One region of the Pantoea sp. X-Soil-TKNS-1207 genome, then DNA from elsewhere that is predicted to be linked to it. Evidence: predicted binding sites of a transcription regulator. Region 1 holds the regulator's gene; each other region holds the start of a gene.
What was found. Region 1 encodes CRP, which controls carbon source genes, mostly activating them, when cyclic AMP is high. Its sites were predicted from a motif close to ATGTGANNNNNNTCACAT; they were not measured.

Region 1 (3,149 bases):
CCGCCAAAGGCAATCAGGCATCCCATCAGCGTATCCATCATACGCGGCAGCAGAAACTCCGCGCCGTTCAGCGACAGCAGTTGTAGCGAATATACCGCCGTCACGGTAAAGCCAATCATCGACCAGCCGTAATACTTGCGCGTCACCAGATAGCTGGCGAGGGTAATCACCAGCATAAACAGTAGCGCCATCGACTCCGGCACGGCGAAGCGCAGCGAGGCGGCGGCGATTAACAGCCCGGCGAAGGTGCCGAGCGCACGGTGCTGAATCCTGACCCGCGTGGCGCTGTAGCCGTTCTGACTGACGAACATGGTGGTCATCAGAATCCAGTAAGGTTTGGGGATATTGAAGAACAGCGCCAGCCCGCTGCCGAACATCAGCATCACGGCAAAGCGCGCCGCGGTGCGCAGCGCCGGGGACTTCAGCGACAGGTAGCTGCGCAGCGCAGGAAAAAAGGGCAGACGCCGCTGGCGATCGGCCATCAGGTCGCGGGTGTAGAGCGGTTTCTGGCTACGCAATACGCGCGCAATGCGGCTGAAGTGGTACAGGCAAAAGTTACTCACCGGGTTATCCGGGTTCTGACGCGCAATCTTTTCCAGCGCGCTCAGCTGCTTGTCCATCTGGAAACGCTCCGGCAGCTGGTGATAGAGAATCGCGTCGGCCAGGATGCGCAGCCGGGCTGAGATGGTTTTGGCGTTCCAGCGGATCACCGCTTCCGCGTGGCTCTGCTCCACCAGTTTTTGCACCTCTTCCGGCTGATGCAGGCTGACGGAGATATGTTCCTGGAGATCGAGCGCCACCTGGAAGGCACGCGTCAGCCGTTTGTGGCTGTTGTCATTGCTGGCAGACAGCATATGCATCTGCTGATAGCAGGTGGTGATCAGATCGACCGCCTTCTGTTGACGCGCCAGCAACGGCGGCAGCGCCTTTTCCGGATCGGTCAGCTGCGTCAGCAGAGTGTATTTGGCATCGCAATAGTCGGCCAGTTCGCGGTACAGCAGGCTGAGGGTTTCGCGCATCGGCTGCTCTTTCCACAGCCAGAACCAGAACCAGTTAAACAGCCCGTACCACAGCGTGCCGCCGATATACAGCAGCGGCGGCACCCACATCGGCATACGTCCGGCCAGGCTGAGGGTAAAAATAGCGGCGATCAGCGTGGCGGGCAGCAAACGGCCATGCAACGGGCTGATCTCACCGGTCACGCCAATCAGCAGGGGCAGAATCAGCAGAATCAGCGGCAGGGGAATATGGTAATTGGTCAGCCACTGGATCAGAAAGCTGCCGGTGGCAAACAGGGAGCCGCCGACAATCAGGCGTTTAAAGAAGCGTTTGTGCGGCGTGTCGAGACCGGCGATGTTGCAGCAGGCAGGGACCAGCGAGAACAACAGGCCTTTTTGCAGATCGCCGAACAGCCAACCGAGCGCCACGGGCAGGCATAACACCAGCGTTTGCCGCAGGGCATAGTTAACTTCGGGATGATAGATGATTCGACGCCACATCAGCTCATCGCAGACAAAAACGGCGTGATGCTGCCATCACGCCGTAGGTGAGAAGAAATTAGCGGGTGCCGTAAACGACGATGGTTTTACCATGTGCTGAGATCAGATTTTGATCTTCCAGCATTTTCAGAATACGGCCGACTGTTTCACGTGAACAGCCGACGATCTGACCAATTTCCTGACGGGTGATTTTGATCTGCATCCCGTCCGGGTGGGTCATGGCATCGGGCTGTTTGGCCAGATTAAGCAGTGTCTGCGCAATGCGACCTGTCACATCAAGGAAGGCAAGGTTGCCTACTTTTTCTGATGTCACCTGCAGGCGACGTGCCATCTGCGACGAAAGACGCATTAAAATATCCGGGTTTACCTGAATCAGCTGACGGAATTTTTTGTAGGAAATTTCAGCCACTTCGCAGGCAGTTTTCGCTCGTACCCAGGCACTACGCTCCTGACCTTCTTCAAACAGGCCAAGCTCGCCGATGAAATCTCCCTGATTGAGGTAGGAGAGGATCATCTCTTTGCCTTCTTCATCTTTAATCAGTACCGCAACGGCACCTTTCACGATGTAGTAGAGCGTTTCCGCTTTCTCACCCTGGTGGATCAGGGTGCTTTTGGATGGATATTTGTGAATATGGCAATGGGACAGGAACCATTCGAGTGTAGGGTCTGTTTGCGGTTTGCCGAGAACCATTCGCTATTATCCTCTGTTGTAATCGTGCCCAAAACACAGGGGGCAGTTTTCCCTGTCAGGCGGTGAAATCATCAAGCGCTTCCAGTTAAGGAAATTATTCGGGTGTACTCTTAAGCTTAGCTTTTGATTCATCCCGCCTTCGTCTATTGCGACGAAAATATTTTCAGCACTGTTTGTAGCACAGCTTTTGCAAGCTGTCTTCTGTTGTCTCGCTTCAGCAAAAGCCGATTAGTCTGGATTGCTGTTTATCAGGTGAAGGCGTATTCTGGCGGCAAATCAGCCTGGTCAGGAGAAAGAATAATGCAGGCACGAGTCAAGTGGGTGGAGGGGTTAACCTTTCTCGGAGAATCCTCATCGGGCCATCAGGTATTAATGGATGGGAATTCTGGCGATAAAGCGCCGAGTCCGATGGAGATGGTACTGATGGCGGCTGGTGGTTGCAGTGCGATTGACGTGGTGTCAATCCTGCAAAAAGGACGTAATGACGTGACCGATTGCGAGGTAAAACTTACCTCTACGCGTCGCGAAGAAGCGCCACGCATTTTCACGCATATTAACCTGCATTTTATTGTCAGCGGCAAAGCGCTGGGCGATAAAGCGGTGGCGCGTGCGGTCGATCTCTCGGCGGAAAAATATTGTTCGGTGGCGATCATGCTGGGCAAAGGGGTAGAGATTACCCACAGCTACGAGGTCGTTGAGTTATAACGGCTATCTCGATCGTCAATTCCAGGTGCGAATGAATTCGCACCTGGGTTTGCAGGGTCGGCATTTCTGCCGGTCATGCCATAACTTCCTGATTATTCAATCCGTTTGCCTTCAATCAGCCGTTGCACCAGCGGCGTCATAATCAATTCCATCGCCAGTCCCATTTTGCCGCCCGGCACCACCAGGGTGTTCATATGCGAGATAAAGGAACCCTGAATCATCGCCAGCAGATAGGGAAAAGCAATGCCTTCCAG
Region 2 (3,149 bases), 1.8 Mb from region 1:
TCCGATCAGCAGACGGTTTACATCCCGATGAATATTATCGGCAATCTGTACGTTTCGAATGGCATGTCTGCGGGTAACACCGCTAACGAAGCGCGCGTTCAGGGTCTGTCTGAAGTCTTTGAACGTCATATTAAAAACCGCATTATCGCAGAATCCATCAGCCTGCCTGAGATTCCTGATGCGGTAATGCAGCGCTATCCGGGCGTTATTGAAGCCATCGCGCGTCTGGAAGCGGAAGGTTTCCCAATTTTCGCTTATGACGCCTCCCTTGGCGGCAACTACCCGGTCATCTGCGTCGTGCTGTTCAACCCGGAAAATGGCACCTGTTTCGCCTCGTTCGGCGCGCATCCTGATTTTGGTGTGGCGCTGGAGCGTACCGTGACCGAACTGTTGCAGGGTCGCAGCCTGAAAGATCTCGACGTCTTTACCCCACCGACCTTCGATGACGAAGAAGTGGCGGAACATGCCAACCTGGAAACCCACTTTATCGATTCCAGCGGCCTGATCTCCTGGGATATGTTCAAAGACGATGCTGACTATCCGTTTGTAGACTGGAGCTTTGCTGGCAGCACTCAGGAAGAGTTCGATACCCTGATGGCGATTTTCCGCGCCGAAGATAAAGAAGTGTACATCGCGGATTACGAACACCTGAGCGTCTATGCCTGCCGTATCATTGTGCCGGGCATGTCAGACATCTACCCGGCAGAAGATCTGCTGCTGGCGAACAACAGCATGGGCGCCCCTCTGCGTGAAACCCTGCTGGCGCTGCCGGAAAGCCAGTGGGAACCCGAAGCCTATCTGGAACTGATCAACCAGCTGGATGAAGAAGGACACGATGACTTTACCCGTGTTCGTGAACTGCTGGGCCTGGCGACCGGTAAAGACAACGGCTGGTTTACGCTGCGTATTGGCGAACTAAAAGCGATGCTGGCCTTAGCCGGTGGTGACCTCGATCAGGCGCTGATCTGGACCGAATGGACGATGGAATTTAACCAGTCCATCTTCAGCGCTGAACGGGCTAACTACTATCGCTGCCTGCAAACTCTGTTGCTGCTGGCGATGGAAGAAGAACGTGACCCGCTGCAATATCACCGCGCATTTGTGCGTATGTATGGCGAAGCGGCAGTTGAAGCAGCCTCTGCTGCCATCAGCGGTGAAGTCCCGTTCTATGGCTTACAAGCCGTTGATCTGGATTTAAAAGCCTTCCCGGCACACCAGTCTCTGCTGGCCGCCTATGAAAAACTGCAGGCTGCGAAACGCCGCTACTGGTTAGCGAAATAAATATCATTACTGGCTAATAATTTCCGGCTAACGGGCAAAATGGCGCTGAATGACCTCAGCGCCATTTTTTTATCACGTCTTACGCGGCGCGGTGGCTAAATTATTAAATAACAATTCCAACCCAATCGATTAGATTGCCTTACAATTTAGCTTAGTGAAAAAAATCAATTTCAACATTTTTTATATATTTTAAAAAATGTTTATTTGTTTATATTCAATGAGTTAATTGATAAAATCTCAGAACACTCCCCTCGCCACCCCCACCCCTCCTGGCAAATATGATCCATATCAATTCCTGTCCTATACTCCTTTGTTAGTATCTTTATAGACAATTTTTGGAGAGCGTTAGTGTGAAAGCTGACAACCCTTTTAATTCATTATTACCGGCCGCAATGGCAAAAGTCGCTGAAGATGCCGGGGTCTATAAAGCAACAAAACACCCCTTAACCACCTTCTTTCTTGCCATAACCGCTGGCGTATTTATTTCTATCGCTTTTGTTTTCTATATCACCGCCACAACCGGCAGTGGAACGATGCCTTTTGGCATGGCAAAACTGATTGGCGGCATCTGCTTCTCGCTCGGATTGATGCTGGTGGTGGTTTGCGGTGCTGACCTGTTCACATCAACGGTATTGATTGTGGTGGCGAAAGCCAGCGGTCGCATCACCTGGACGCAGCTGGCACGCAACTGGATGAACGTGTATATCGGCAACCTGCTCGGTGCGCTGTTCTTTGTGGTCCTGATTTGGCTTGCCGGCGAGCACATGGTCGCCAATGGCGCATGGGGATTGAATATTCTGCAAACTGCCGACCATAAAATGCACCATACCTTTATTGAGGCGGTCAGCCTCGGCATCCTCGCCAACCTGATGGTGTGCCTGGCGGTATGGATGAGTTATTCCGGCCGCAGCCTGCTCGACAAAATGGTGGCGATGATTCTGCCGGTCGCCATGTTCGTGGCCAGTGGCTTTGAGCACAGCATCGCCAACATGTTTTTAATTCCGATGGCTATCGTCATCCGCGACTTCGCCAGCCCTGAGTTCTGGCAAATGGCAGGAGCCAGCGCCGCGCAATTCCCGGCGCTCAGTGTCGGTAACTTTATTGTCGACAACCTCATTCCGGTCACCATTGGCAACATCATTGGCGGGGGGTTGTTAGTTGGATTGACCTACTGGGTTATCTATCTGCGCGGTGATGACCCGGTGCATTAAGTAATTAGTACGGGCGCGCTTTATCGCGCGCTGAACGTCAAAGTCTCCCTAAATAAGGCAGGTATATCATGACCGAACTGAATGAAAAACTGGCGGCAGCCTGGGAAGGATTTAGCGCGGGCGAATGGCAGAACAGTGTCAACGTGCGCGATTTCATCCAGAAAAACTACACCCCGTATGAAGGCGACGAGTCATTCCTCGCAGGTGCCACTCCGGCCACCGCAAAACTGTGGGACAACGTGCTGGATGGTATCAAGATTGAAAACCGCACCCATGCCCCTGTCGACTTCGATACCGACCTGGCATCGACCATCACGTCGCATGACGCCGGTTACATCAACAAATCACTGGAAAAAATTGTTGGTCTGCAAACCGAAGCCCCTTTGAAACGCGCCATCATCCCGTTTGGCGGCATCAAAATGGTGGAAGGCTCCTGTAAGGTTTATGGCCGCGAGCTGGACCCGTCACTGAAAAAAATCTTCAGCGAATACCGTAAAACCCATAACCAGGGCGTGTTCGACGTTTACACCCCGGACATTCTGCGCTGCCGTAAATCAGGCGTGCTGACTGGTCTGCCGGATGCCTATGGTCGTGGTCGTATCATTGGTGACTACCGTCGTGTCGCGCTGTACGGCATCGACTATCTGATGAAAGACA
Region 3 (3,149 bases), 590 kb from region 1:
AATAAAATCACGCATCTGCTGTTCAACATTGCTGAACACGCCATGACAGCCGCCCCACATCCCTGCCAGCAGCAGTTCGGTATGGGTGAAGTAGTCGCGCATATGGTGGAACCAGTACGGTGATTGCAGCCAGGCTTCCACCGCCGCCACTTCTCGCTCCGAGAGCAGCGAATCGGCGTCACGTACGATGTAACGTTTAACGCTGGCATCGTCCATCACCAGAAAACGCCACAGCGTCGGGAACAGCGTTTTCTCCTGCGACATATCCACCAGCTGAACATTCGGCTGCGCCAGGCGCTGCCAGACATGCTGCGGCACGCTGTCATCCAGATAGATACGGCAGGTCCACGCCGGATACAGCTCCCGCGCCACCTCGACGTTTTTAATCAGGGTTTCGCAATAGCGCGGCTGGCCGCCATACAGGCTAAAAGCGATAACGTTTTCCTGCGGCCGGGAGGCATCAAAAGCAGGTGGCGTCCCGGCCGGAAAGGCGTACTGCTGACCCTGGCTGAATTTTGCATCAGATTGTTCGAGTGACTCCCGCCCGTAGCGCGCCACTTCGTCCGGCTTATGCAGCCAGCCGCACACTTCGGTCAGGCCATCGAGCCAGGTGTCAGACGCCTGCGCGCGCTTAGCGGCCGGCGCCTGATAGATTTTCTGATAGGTCTTGTACGATTTTTGATATTCACCTACCCGCATCAGCGCCAGCGCATAATCGCTCAGCACCTGCATATTGCCGGGCATCACGCGCAGCACTTCTTCACAGCTTTGACGGGCAGTCGGGAAATCAGAGGCAGCCATGGCCTGGCGAAAACGCGCCGCAGCGCCTTCAACGCGGGTTTGCGTCGCAACAGGATTGGCCATAAAGGCAGGACGTTGAACAGGAACAGTTTTGCGCATAAAAATTCTCAGTATCCAGCTGAAAGTGCGCGCATTCTTTTCAGGCAGCTGGCGGAGGCGCCAGCTGCCGGGTGCGCTAAATTAACCGACGCGCCGCTTCGACAACAATCTTCACCGCGTCGCTTTCGGTCTGTTTCATGGTCGCCGCATCCGGGATCTCTTTCTGCGTGCGATTCACGATGACGCCCGCCACCATACCGGCTCGCAGTCCCTGACTGGCGCACATGGTTAACAGTGTAGCGGATTCCATCTCATAGTTGAGGACGCCCATCTGCTGCCACTCTTTCATCGACCCCTGGAAACGGCTGACAACGCGACCGGAGAAGGTGTCATAGCGCTCCTGGCCGGGATAGAAGGTGTCCGACGAGGCGGTAACGCCGATATGGGTTTGCGCGCCACAGGCTTCGGCCGCGGCAACCAGCGCGGTGGTGCAGCTGAAATCCGCCACAGCCGGGAACTCCAGCGGGGCGAAGTGCAGGCTGGCGCCATCGAGGCGCACGGCGGCGGTGGTGACCAGCACATCGCCGACATTAATATGCGGCTGAATGGCGCCGGTGGTGCCAACGCGCAGGAAGGTACGGACGCCAAGCTGCGCCAGTTCTTCAACGGCGATGGAGGTTGACGGGCCACCGATGCCGGTTGAGCACACCACCACCGGCTTGCCATCCAGCTCAGCCAGATAGCTGGTAAATTCACGGTGCGATGCCAGATGCTGCGGGTTCTGCATCAGACCGGCAATTTTCTTCACGCGCTCCGGATCGCCGGGAACGATGGCAAGCGTGGCTCCCTGCAAATCGGCTTTGGTGATGCCAAGGTGGAAAACGTCGGACTGGGCCATATCAGACTCCTGATAGCTAAGGGATGTGCGCGCCACTTTACGTCAGCAGGCGCCAGAAATATGTGATTAATTTCACTATAAATAATGAGAATTACATTATACGAAAAACATAGTGTGACTTTGATCACATAACAATCGTCTGCCATTCTGAATTGCTACAAGCGGTGCTGTGTAAGTTCTGACGGCAATGTTAATAGAAGAGAAGAACCCATGCGTAACCCCTCTGAAACCTACACCAGCCTCGCACCTGCGGCCAGGCTATAGTTACGTGATTGCGCGATTGTTAGCACGGAGAGAACAATGAAAACCGAAGACAATATGGCACAGAAATCTGCAAACAGCGGCTTTGCTCCGGCGGTACAGCCGACCGCCAGCACCACGATTATCACGCACAGCGAGGCGATCCATGCCGGGGAGACCTCGGTCCCCAGCCAGGGGGAAAACCTGCCGGCATATTATGCCCGGCCAAAAGATCACAATGGCGCGCTGCCAGTGGTTCTGGTGGTGCAGGAGATTTTCGGTGTGCATGAACACATCCGTGATGTCTGTCGTCGGCTGGCGCTGGAGGGCTATCTGGCGGTCGCGCCAGAGCTGTATTTCCGCGAGGGCGATCCCAGCGAATATCACGATATCCCGACCCTGTTCAAAGAGCTGGTAAGTAAAGTGCCGGATTCGCAGGTGCTGTCGGATCTCGACCACGTCGCCAACTGGGCGGCCCGCAACGGCGGCGATATCCGTCGTCTGGCGATTACCGGTTTCTGCTGGGGTGGCCGCATTAGCTGGCTGTTCGCGGCGCACAATCCACAGGTGCGGGCAGCAGTGGCCTGGTATGGCCGTCTGATTGGCGATAAAACCCTGAAACAGCAGAAGCATCCGATTGATATCGCGGTGGATTTGAATGCACCGGTGCTGGGTTTATACGGTGGTCAGGATGAGGGCATTCCGCTGGAGAGCGTGGAGCAGATGCGTCAGGCGCTGCGTGCCGCCAATGCCAAAGCGGAGATCGTGGTCTATCCCGATGCCGGTCATGCCTTCCATGCCGATTACCGTCCGAGCTATCACGCCGAGTCCGCCAAAGATGGCTGGGCGCGGATGCTGGATTGGTTTAAACAGTATGGCGTGGCGCCGAACGCGTAATAAAAAAGGGGCGCTCGCGCGCCCCAACAACGTACAACACAACACTTTTTACCGCTATCAGGCAGTTTCACCGCGCAGTTTCTTCGCCGCTTTAACCATGTTCGCCAGCGCAGCACGGGTCTCCGTCCAGCCGCGGGTTTTCAGGCCACAATCCGGGTTAACCCACAGACGTTCTTCCGGGATGCTCAGCGCCGCTTTACGCAGCAGCTCTTCCATCCACTCGACGCTCGGCACGTTCGGCGAGTGAATGTCGTACACGCCTGGACCGATTTCG
Region 4 (3,149 bases), 970 kb from region 1:
CCATCACGGCTTAGATGTCACGACGACGCGGAGCGGCTGCTGCGGCTGCACCGTCTTCACGACGCGGGCCACGGCCACCTTCACGGCTGAAGCGTCCGCCTTCACGGCCACCTTCGCGACGCTCGGAGAAACGACGACCGCCTTCACGACCTGGCTCACGCGCACCTTCACGGTTGCCGCCACGACGCTCGCCGCCGAAGTCACGACCACCGCTACGACGTGGTTCGCTACGCTCACCACGCTCGTGCGGCTGTGCATCGCCCAGCAGCTGCATATTCATCGGTTTGTTGAGAATACGCGTGCGGGTGAAATGCTGCAGCACTTCGCCCGGCATACCTTTCGGCAGCTCGATGGTGGAGTGAGTACCAAACAGCTTGATGTTACCGATGTAACGGCTGCTGATGTCGCCTTCGTTAGCAATAGCGCCCACGATATGACGTACTTCAACGCCATCATCACGGCCCACTTCAATGCGATACAGCTGCATTTCGCCAACATCACGACGCTCACGACGCGGACGGTCGCCATCACGGCTTTCACGCGGACCGCGTGAATCACGTGAGTCGCGGCTGTCACGGCCATCACGACGATCGTCACGATCGCGGAATTCACGACGCTGCGGACGCGGTGCATCAGCCGGTACAATCAGCGGACGCTCACCCTGAGCCATTTTCAGCAGTGCTGCGGCCAGAGTTTCCATATCCAGTTCTTCTTCCGGCTGCATTTTGCTCAGCAGTGCGCGGTACATGTCCAGATCGCTACTTTCCAGCTGCTGCTGTACTTTTGCGGCGAATTTGGCCAGACGACGCTCACCCAGCAGTTCTGCGTTCGGCAGTTCAACTTCCGGAATGGTCAGCTTCATGGTGCGTTCGATGTTGCGCAGCAGACGACGCTCGCGGTTCTCAACGAACAGCAGCGCGCGGCCAGCACGACCAGCACGGCCGGTACGACCGATACGGTGAACGTAAGATTCTGCGTCCATCGGGATGTCGTAGTTAACAACCAGGCTGATACGTTCTACGTCCAGACCACGCGCTGCCACGTCAGTCGCGATCAGGATGTCGAGACGACCATCTTTCAGGCGCTCCAGCGTCTGCTCACGCAGTGCCTGGTTCATGTCACCGTTCAGAGCGGCGCTGTTATAACCGCTGCGCTCCAGCGCTTCGGCCACTTCCAGCGTAGCGTTTTTGGTACGCACGAAGATGATCGCGGCATCGAAGTCTTCCGCTTCGAGGAAACGAACCAGTGCATCAGTTTTACGGCCATAAGCGGTCCAGTAAGACTGAGAGATGTCCGGACGGGTAGTGACGCTGGACTGAATGCGCACTTCCTGCGGATCTTTCATGAAACGCTTAGTAATACGACGAATCGCTTCCGGCATGGTGGCAGAGAACAGAGCGGTCTGATGACCTTCCGGGATCTGCGCCATGATAGTTTCAACGTCTTCAATAAAGCCCATGCGCAGCATTTCGTCGGCTTCATCCAGCACCAGGCCACGCAGGTTAGACAGATCAAGGGTACCGCGTTTCAGGTGGTCGAGCAGACGACCCGGGGTGCCCACCACAATTTGTGGGCCCTGACGCAGTGCGCGCAGCTGCACGTCATAACGCTGGCCGCCGTACAGGGCCAGCACGTTTACGCCACGCATATGTTTAGAGAATTCGGTGGCTGCTTCAGCAACCTGCACCGCCAGCTCACGAGTCGGTGCCAGCACCAGAATCTGCGGTGCTTTCAGGTTTGGATCAATGTTGTTCAGCAGCGGCAGAGAGAACGCTGCAGTTTTACCACTACCGGTCTGTGCCATACCCAGCACGTCACGGCCAGCCAGCAGGTGCGGAATGCACTCGGCCTGGATCGGTGACGGCTTGACGTAACCCATGTCGTTAAGAGCAGACAGGATGGATTCGTTAAGGCCCAGATCAGCAAAAGTGGTTTGAATATCAGTCATGTAGTACACGTGCCTCTTAGATTGCGGCGGCCAGTCTACATAACTCGTCATGAAAATTTTCAGTCATTTTCATCGAAAAGTGTGAACCGGCTCAAATTAGAAGTTTCGACGAACAGAAAAGCCCTCATCCCGGAAGATGATGACTTAACGGGTAATTCAGGCAATAAAAGTTCGTCAGCTATTGCTGGTCAGATTCTGATAAATCGTCTTGTGCCTGGCCGAGTTGCGCCAGTTCCAACAATGCGTATCGGTGTTCAACAAAGTTGTTGACGTTGTTGGCCACCGCCAGTTTGAACAACGCTTTCGCGTCGTCCTTCTCCCCCAGACTTAGGTAGTACTTACCTAAATAGAAGTTGGTTTCACTGAGATGTTCAGCGAGCGAGGTGTTATCCGTTGCGTCCGCCTTGAGACGTTCCATCAATGTTTTTTCACTGATGTCGCCCAGGTAGAACTCGACAATATTCCATCCCCATTGGTCCCGGACCGCTTTGTCGTAACGCTGTTTTAGCGTGACTTTGGCCTTAGCAGCGTCCATTTCGTGTTCAACGAGATAGAGCCACAGACTGCGGAAAGGATCGTTAGGATCGTCTTGATAAAACGCCAGCAGATCATCTTGCGCTAACTTGTATCGACCGCCGTAATAGAGGGCGATACCACGGTTTAAATGCGCATAGTTGTAAGTTGGATCAAGCTCAAGTACAGAATCAAACGCTTCATAGGCAGCATCAAAATTGCCTGCCTGCGTTAAATATATGCCGAGGTAGTTAAATACTTCAGGCATATCCGGTCTGATAGACAGCGCTTGCGAAAAATCGTTCCGCGCCAGTGCTCGCAGACCTAAGCTATCATACAACACTCCACGCTCATATAATAGCTGTGCGCGTTCATCATCGGTCAGGGCACGACTGGCAAGAATTTGTTCCATTCGCGCCAGAATCACTTCCTGCTGCAGTGTGGGCTGCAAAGGTACTGCCAGAACTTCGTTCTTACGCCAATTGGAGTTGCTGCATCCTGCCAGCGTGATAGCTGTCGCAACAAAACACCAGCGCAAAAAAGGCTTCATTTCCCACTCCCGAATACAAACATTGGGATAACCATCCTGTCATCCGCCTGCTGTGCACAAGGATTCCCGCCCTCGCGATGATACAAACACCCCTCCCCGCCAGGCAGGGAGAGGCTAATCAGGAAACGCTTACTCGGC

Region 2: focA (formate transporter FocA) is a predicted target of CRP. The motif match lies at 1,558-1,575, and genes of this name have one in related genera.
Region 3: udp (uridine phosphorylase) is a predicted target of CRP. The motif match lies at 1,851-1,868, and genes of this name have one in related genera.
Region 4: yrbN (protein YrbN) is a predicted target of CRP. The motif match lies at 2,028-2,045, and genes of this name have one in related genera.

The regions. Positions count from the first base shown of each region.
Region 1 covers NZ_AP035958.1:3,961,250-3,964,398, reverse strand. Annotated here, with positions in the region: gene AC6I8V_RS18505 (YccS/YhfK family putative transporter) at 1-1,499, opposite strand, end outside; gene crp (cAMP-activated global transcriptional regulator CRP) at 1,558-2,190, opposite strand; gene AC6I8V_RS18495 (OsmC family protein) at 2,491-2,895, shown strand; gene AC6I8V_RS18490 (phosphoribulokinase) at 2,988-3,149, opposite strand, start outside.
Region 2 covers NZ_AP035958.1:1,481,236-1,484,384, reverse strand. Annotated here, with positions in the region: gene ycaO (30S ribosomal protein S12 methylthiotransferase accessory factor YcaO) at 1-1,281, shown strand, start outside; gene focA (formate transporter FocA) at 1,632-2,492, shown strand; gene pflB (formate C-acetyltransferase) at 2,561-3,149, shown strand, end outside.
Region 3 covers NZ_AP035958.1:225,792-228,940, reverse strand. Annotated here, with positions in the region: gene AC6I8V_RS00995 (tetratricopeptide repeat protein) at 1-900, opposite strand, end outside; gene udp (uridine phosphorylase) at 977-1,738, opposite strand; gene AC6I8V_RS00985 (dienelactone hydrolase family protein) at 2,039-2,875, shown strand; gene metE (5-methyltetrahydropteroyltriglutamate--homocysteine S-methyltransferase) at 2,933-3,149, opposite strand, start outside.
Region 4 covers NZ_AP035958.1:605,018-608,166, reverse strand. Annotated here, with positions in the region: gene AC6I8V_RS02695 (DEAD/DEAH family ATP-dependent RNA helicase) at 11-1,948, opposite strand; gene yrbN (protein YrbN) at 1,965-2,021, opposite strand; gene nlpI (lipoprotein NlpI) at 2,127-3,011, opposite strand; gene pnp (polyribonucleotide nucleotidyltransferase) at 3,141-3,149, opposite strand, start outside.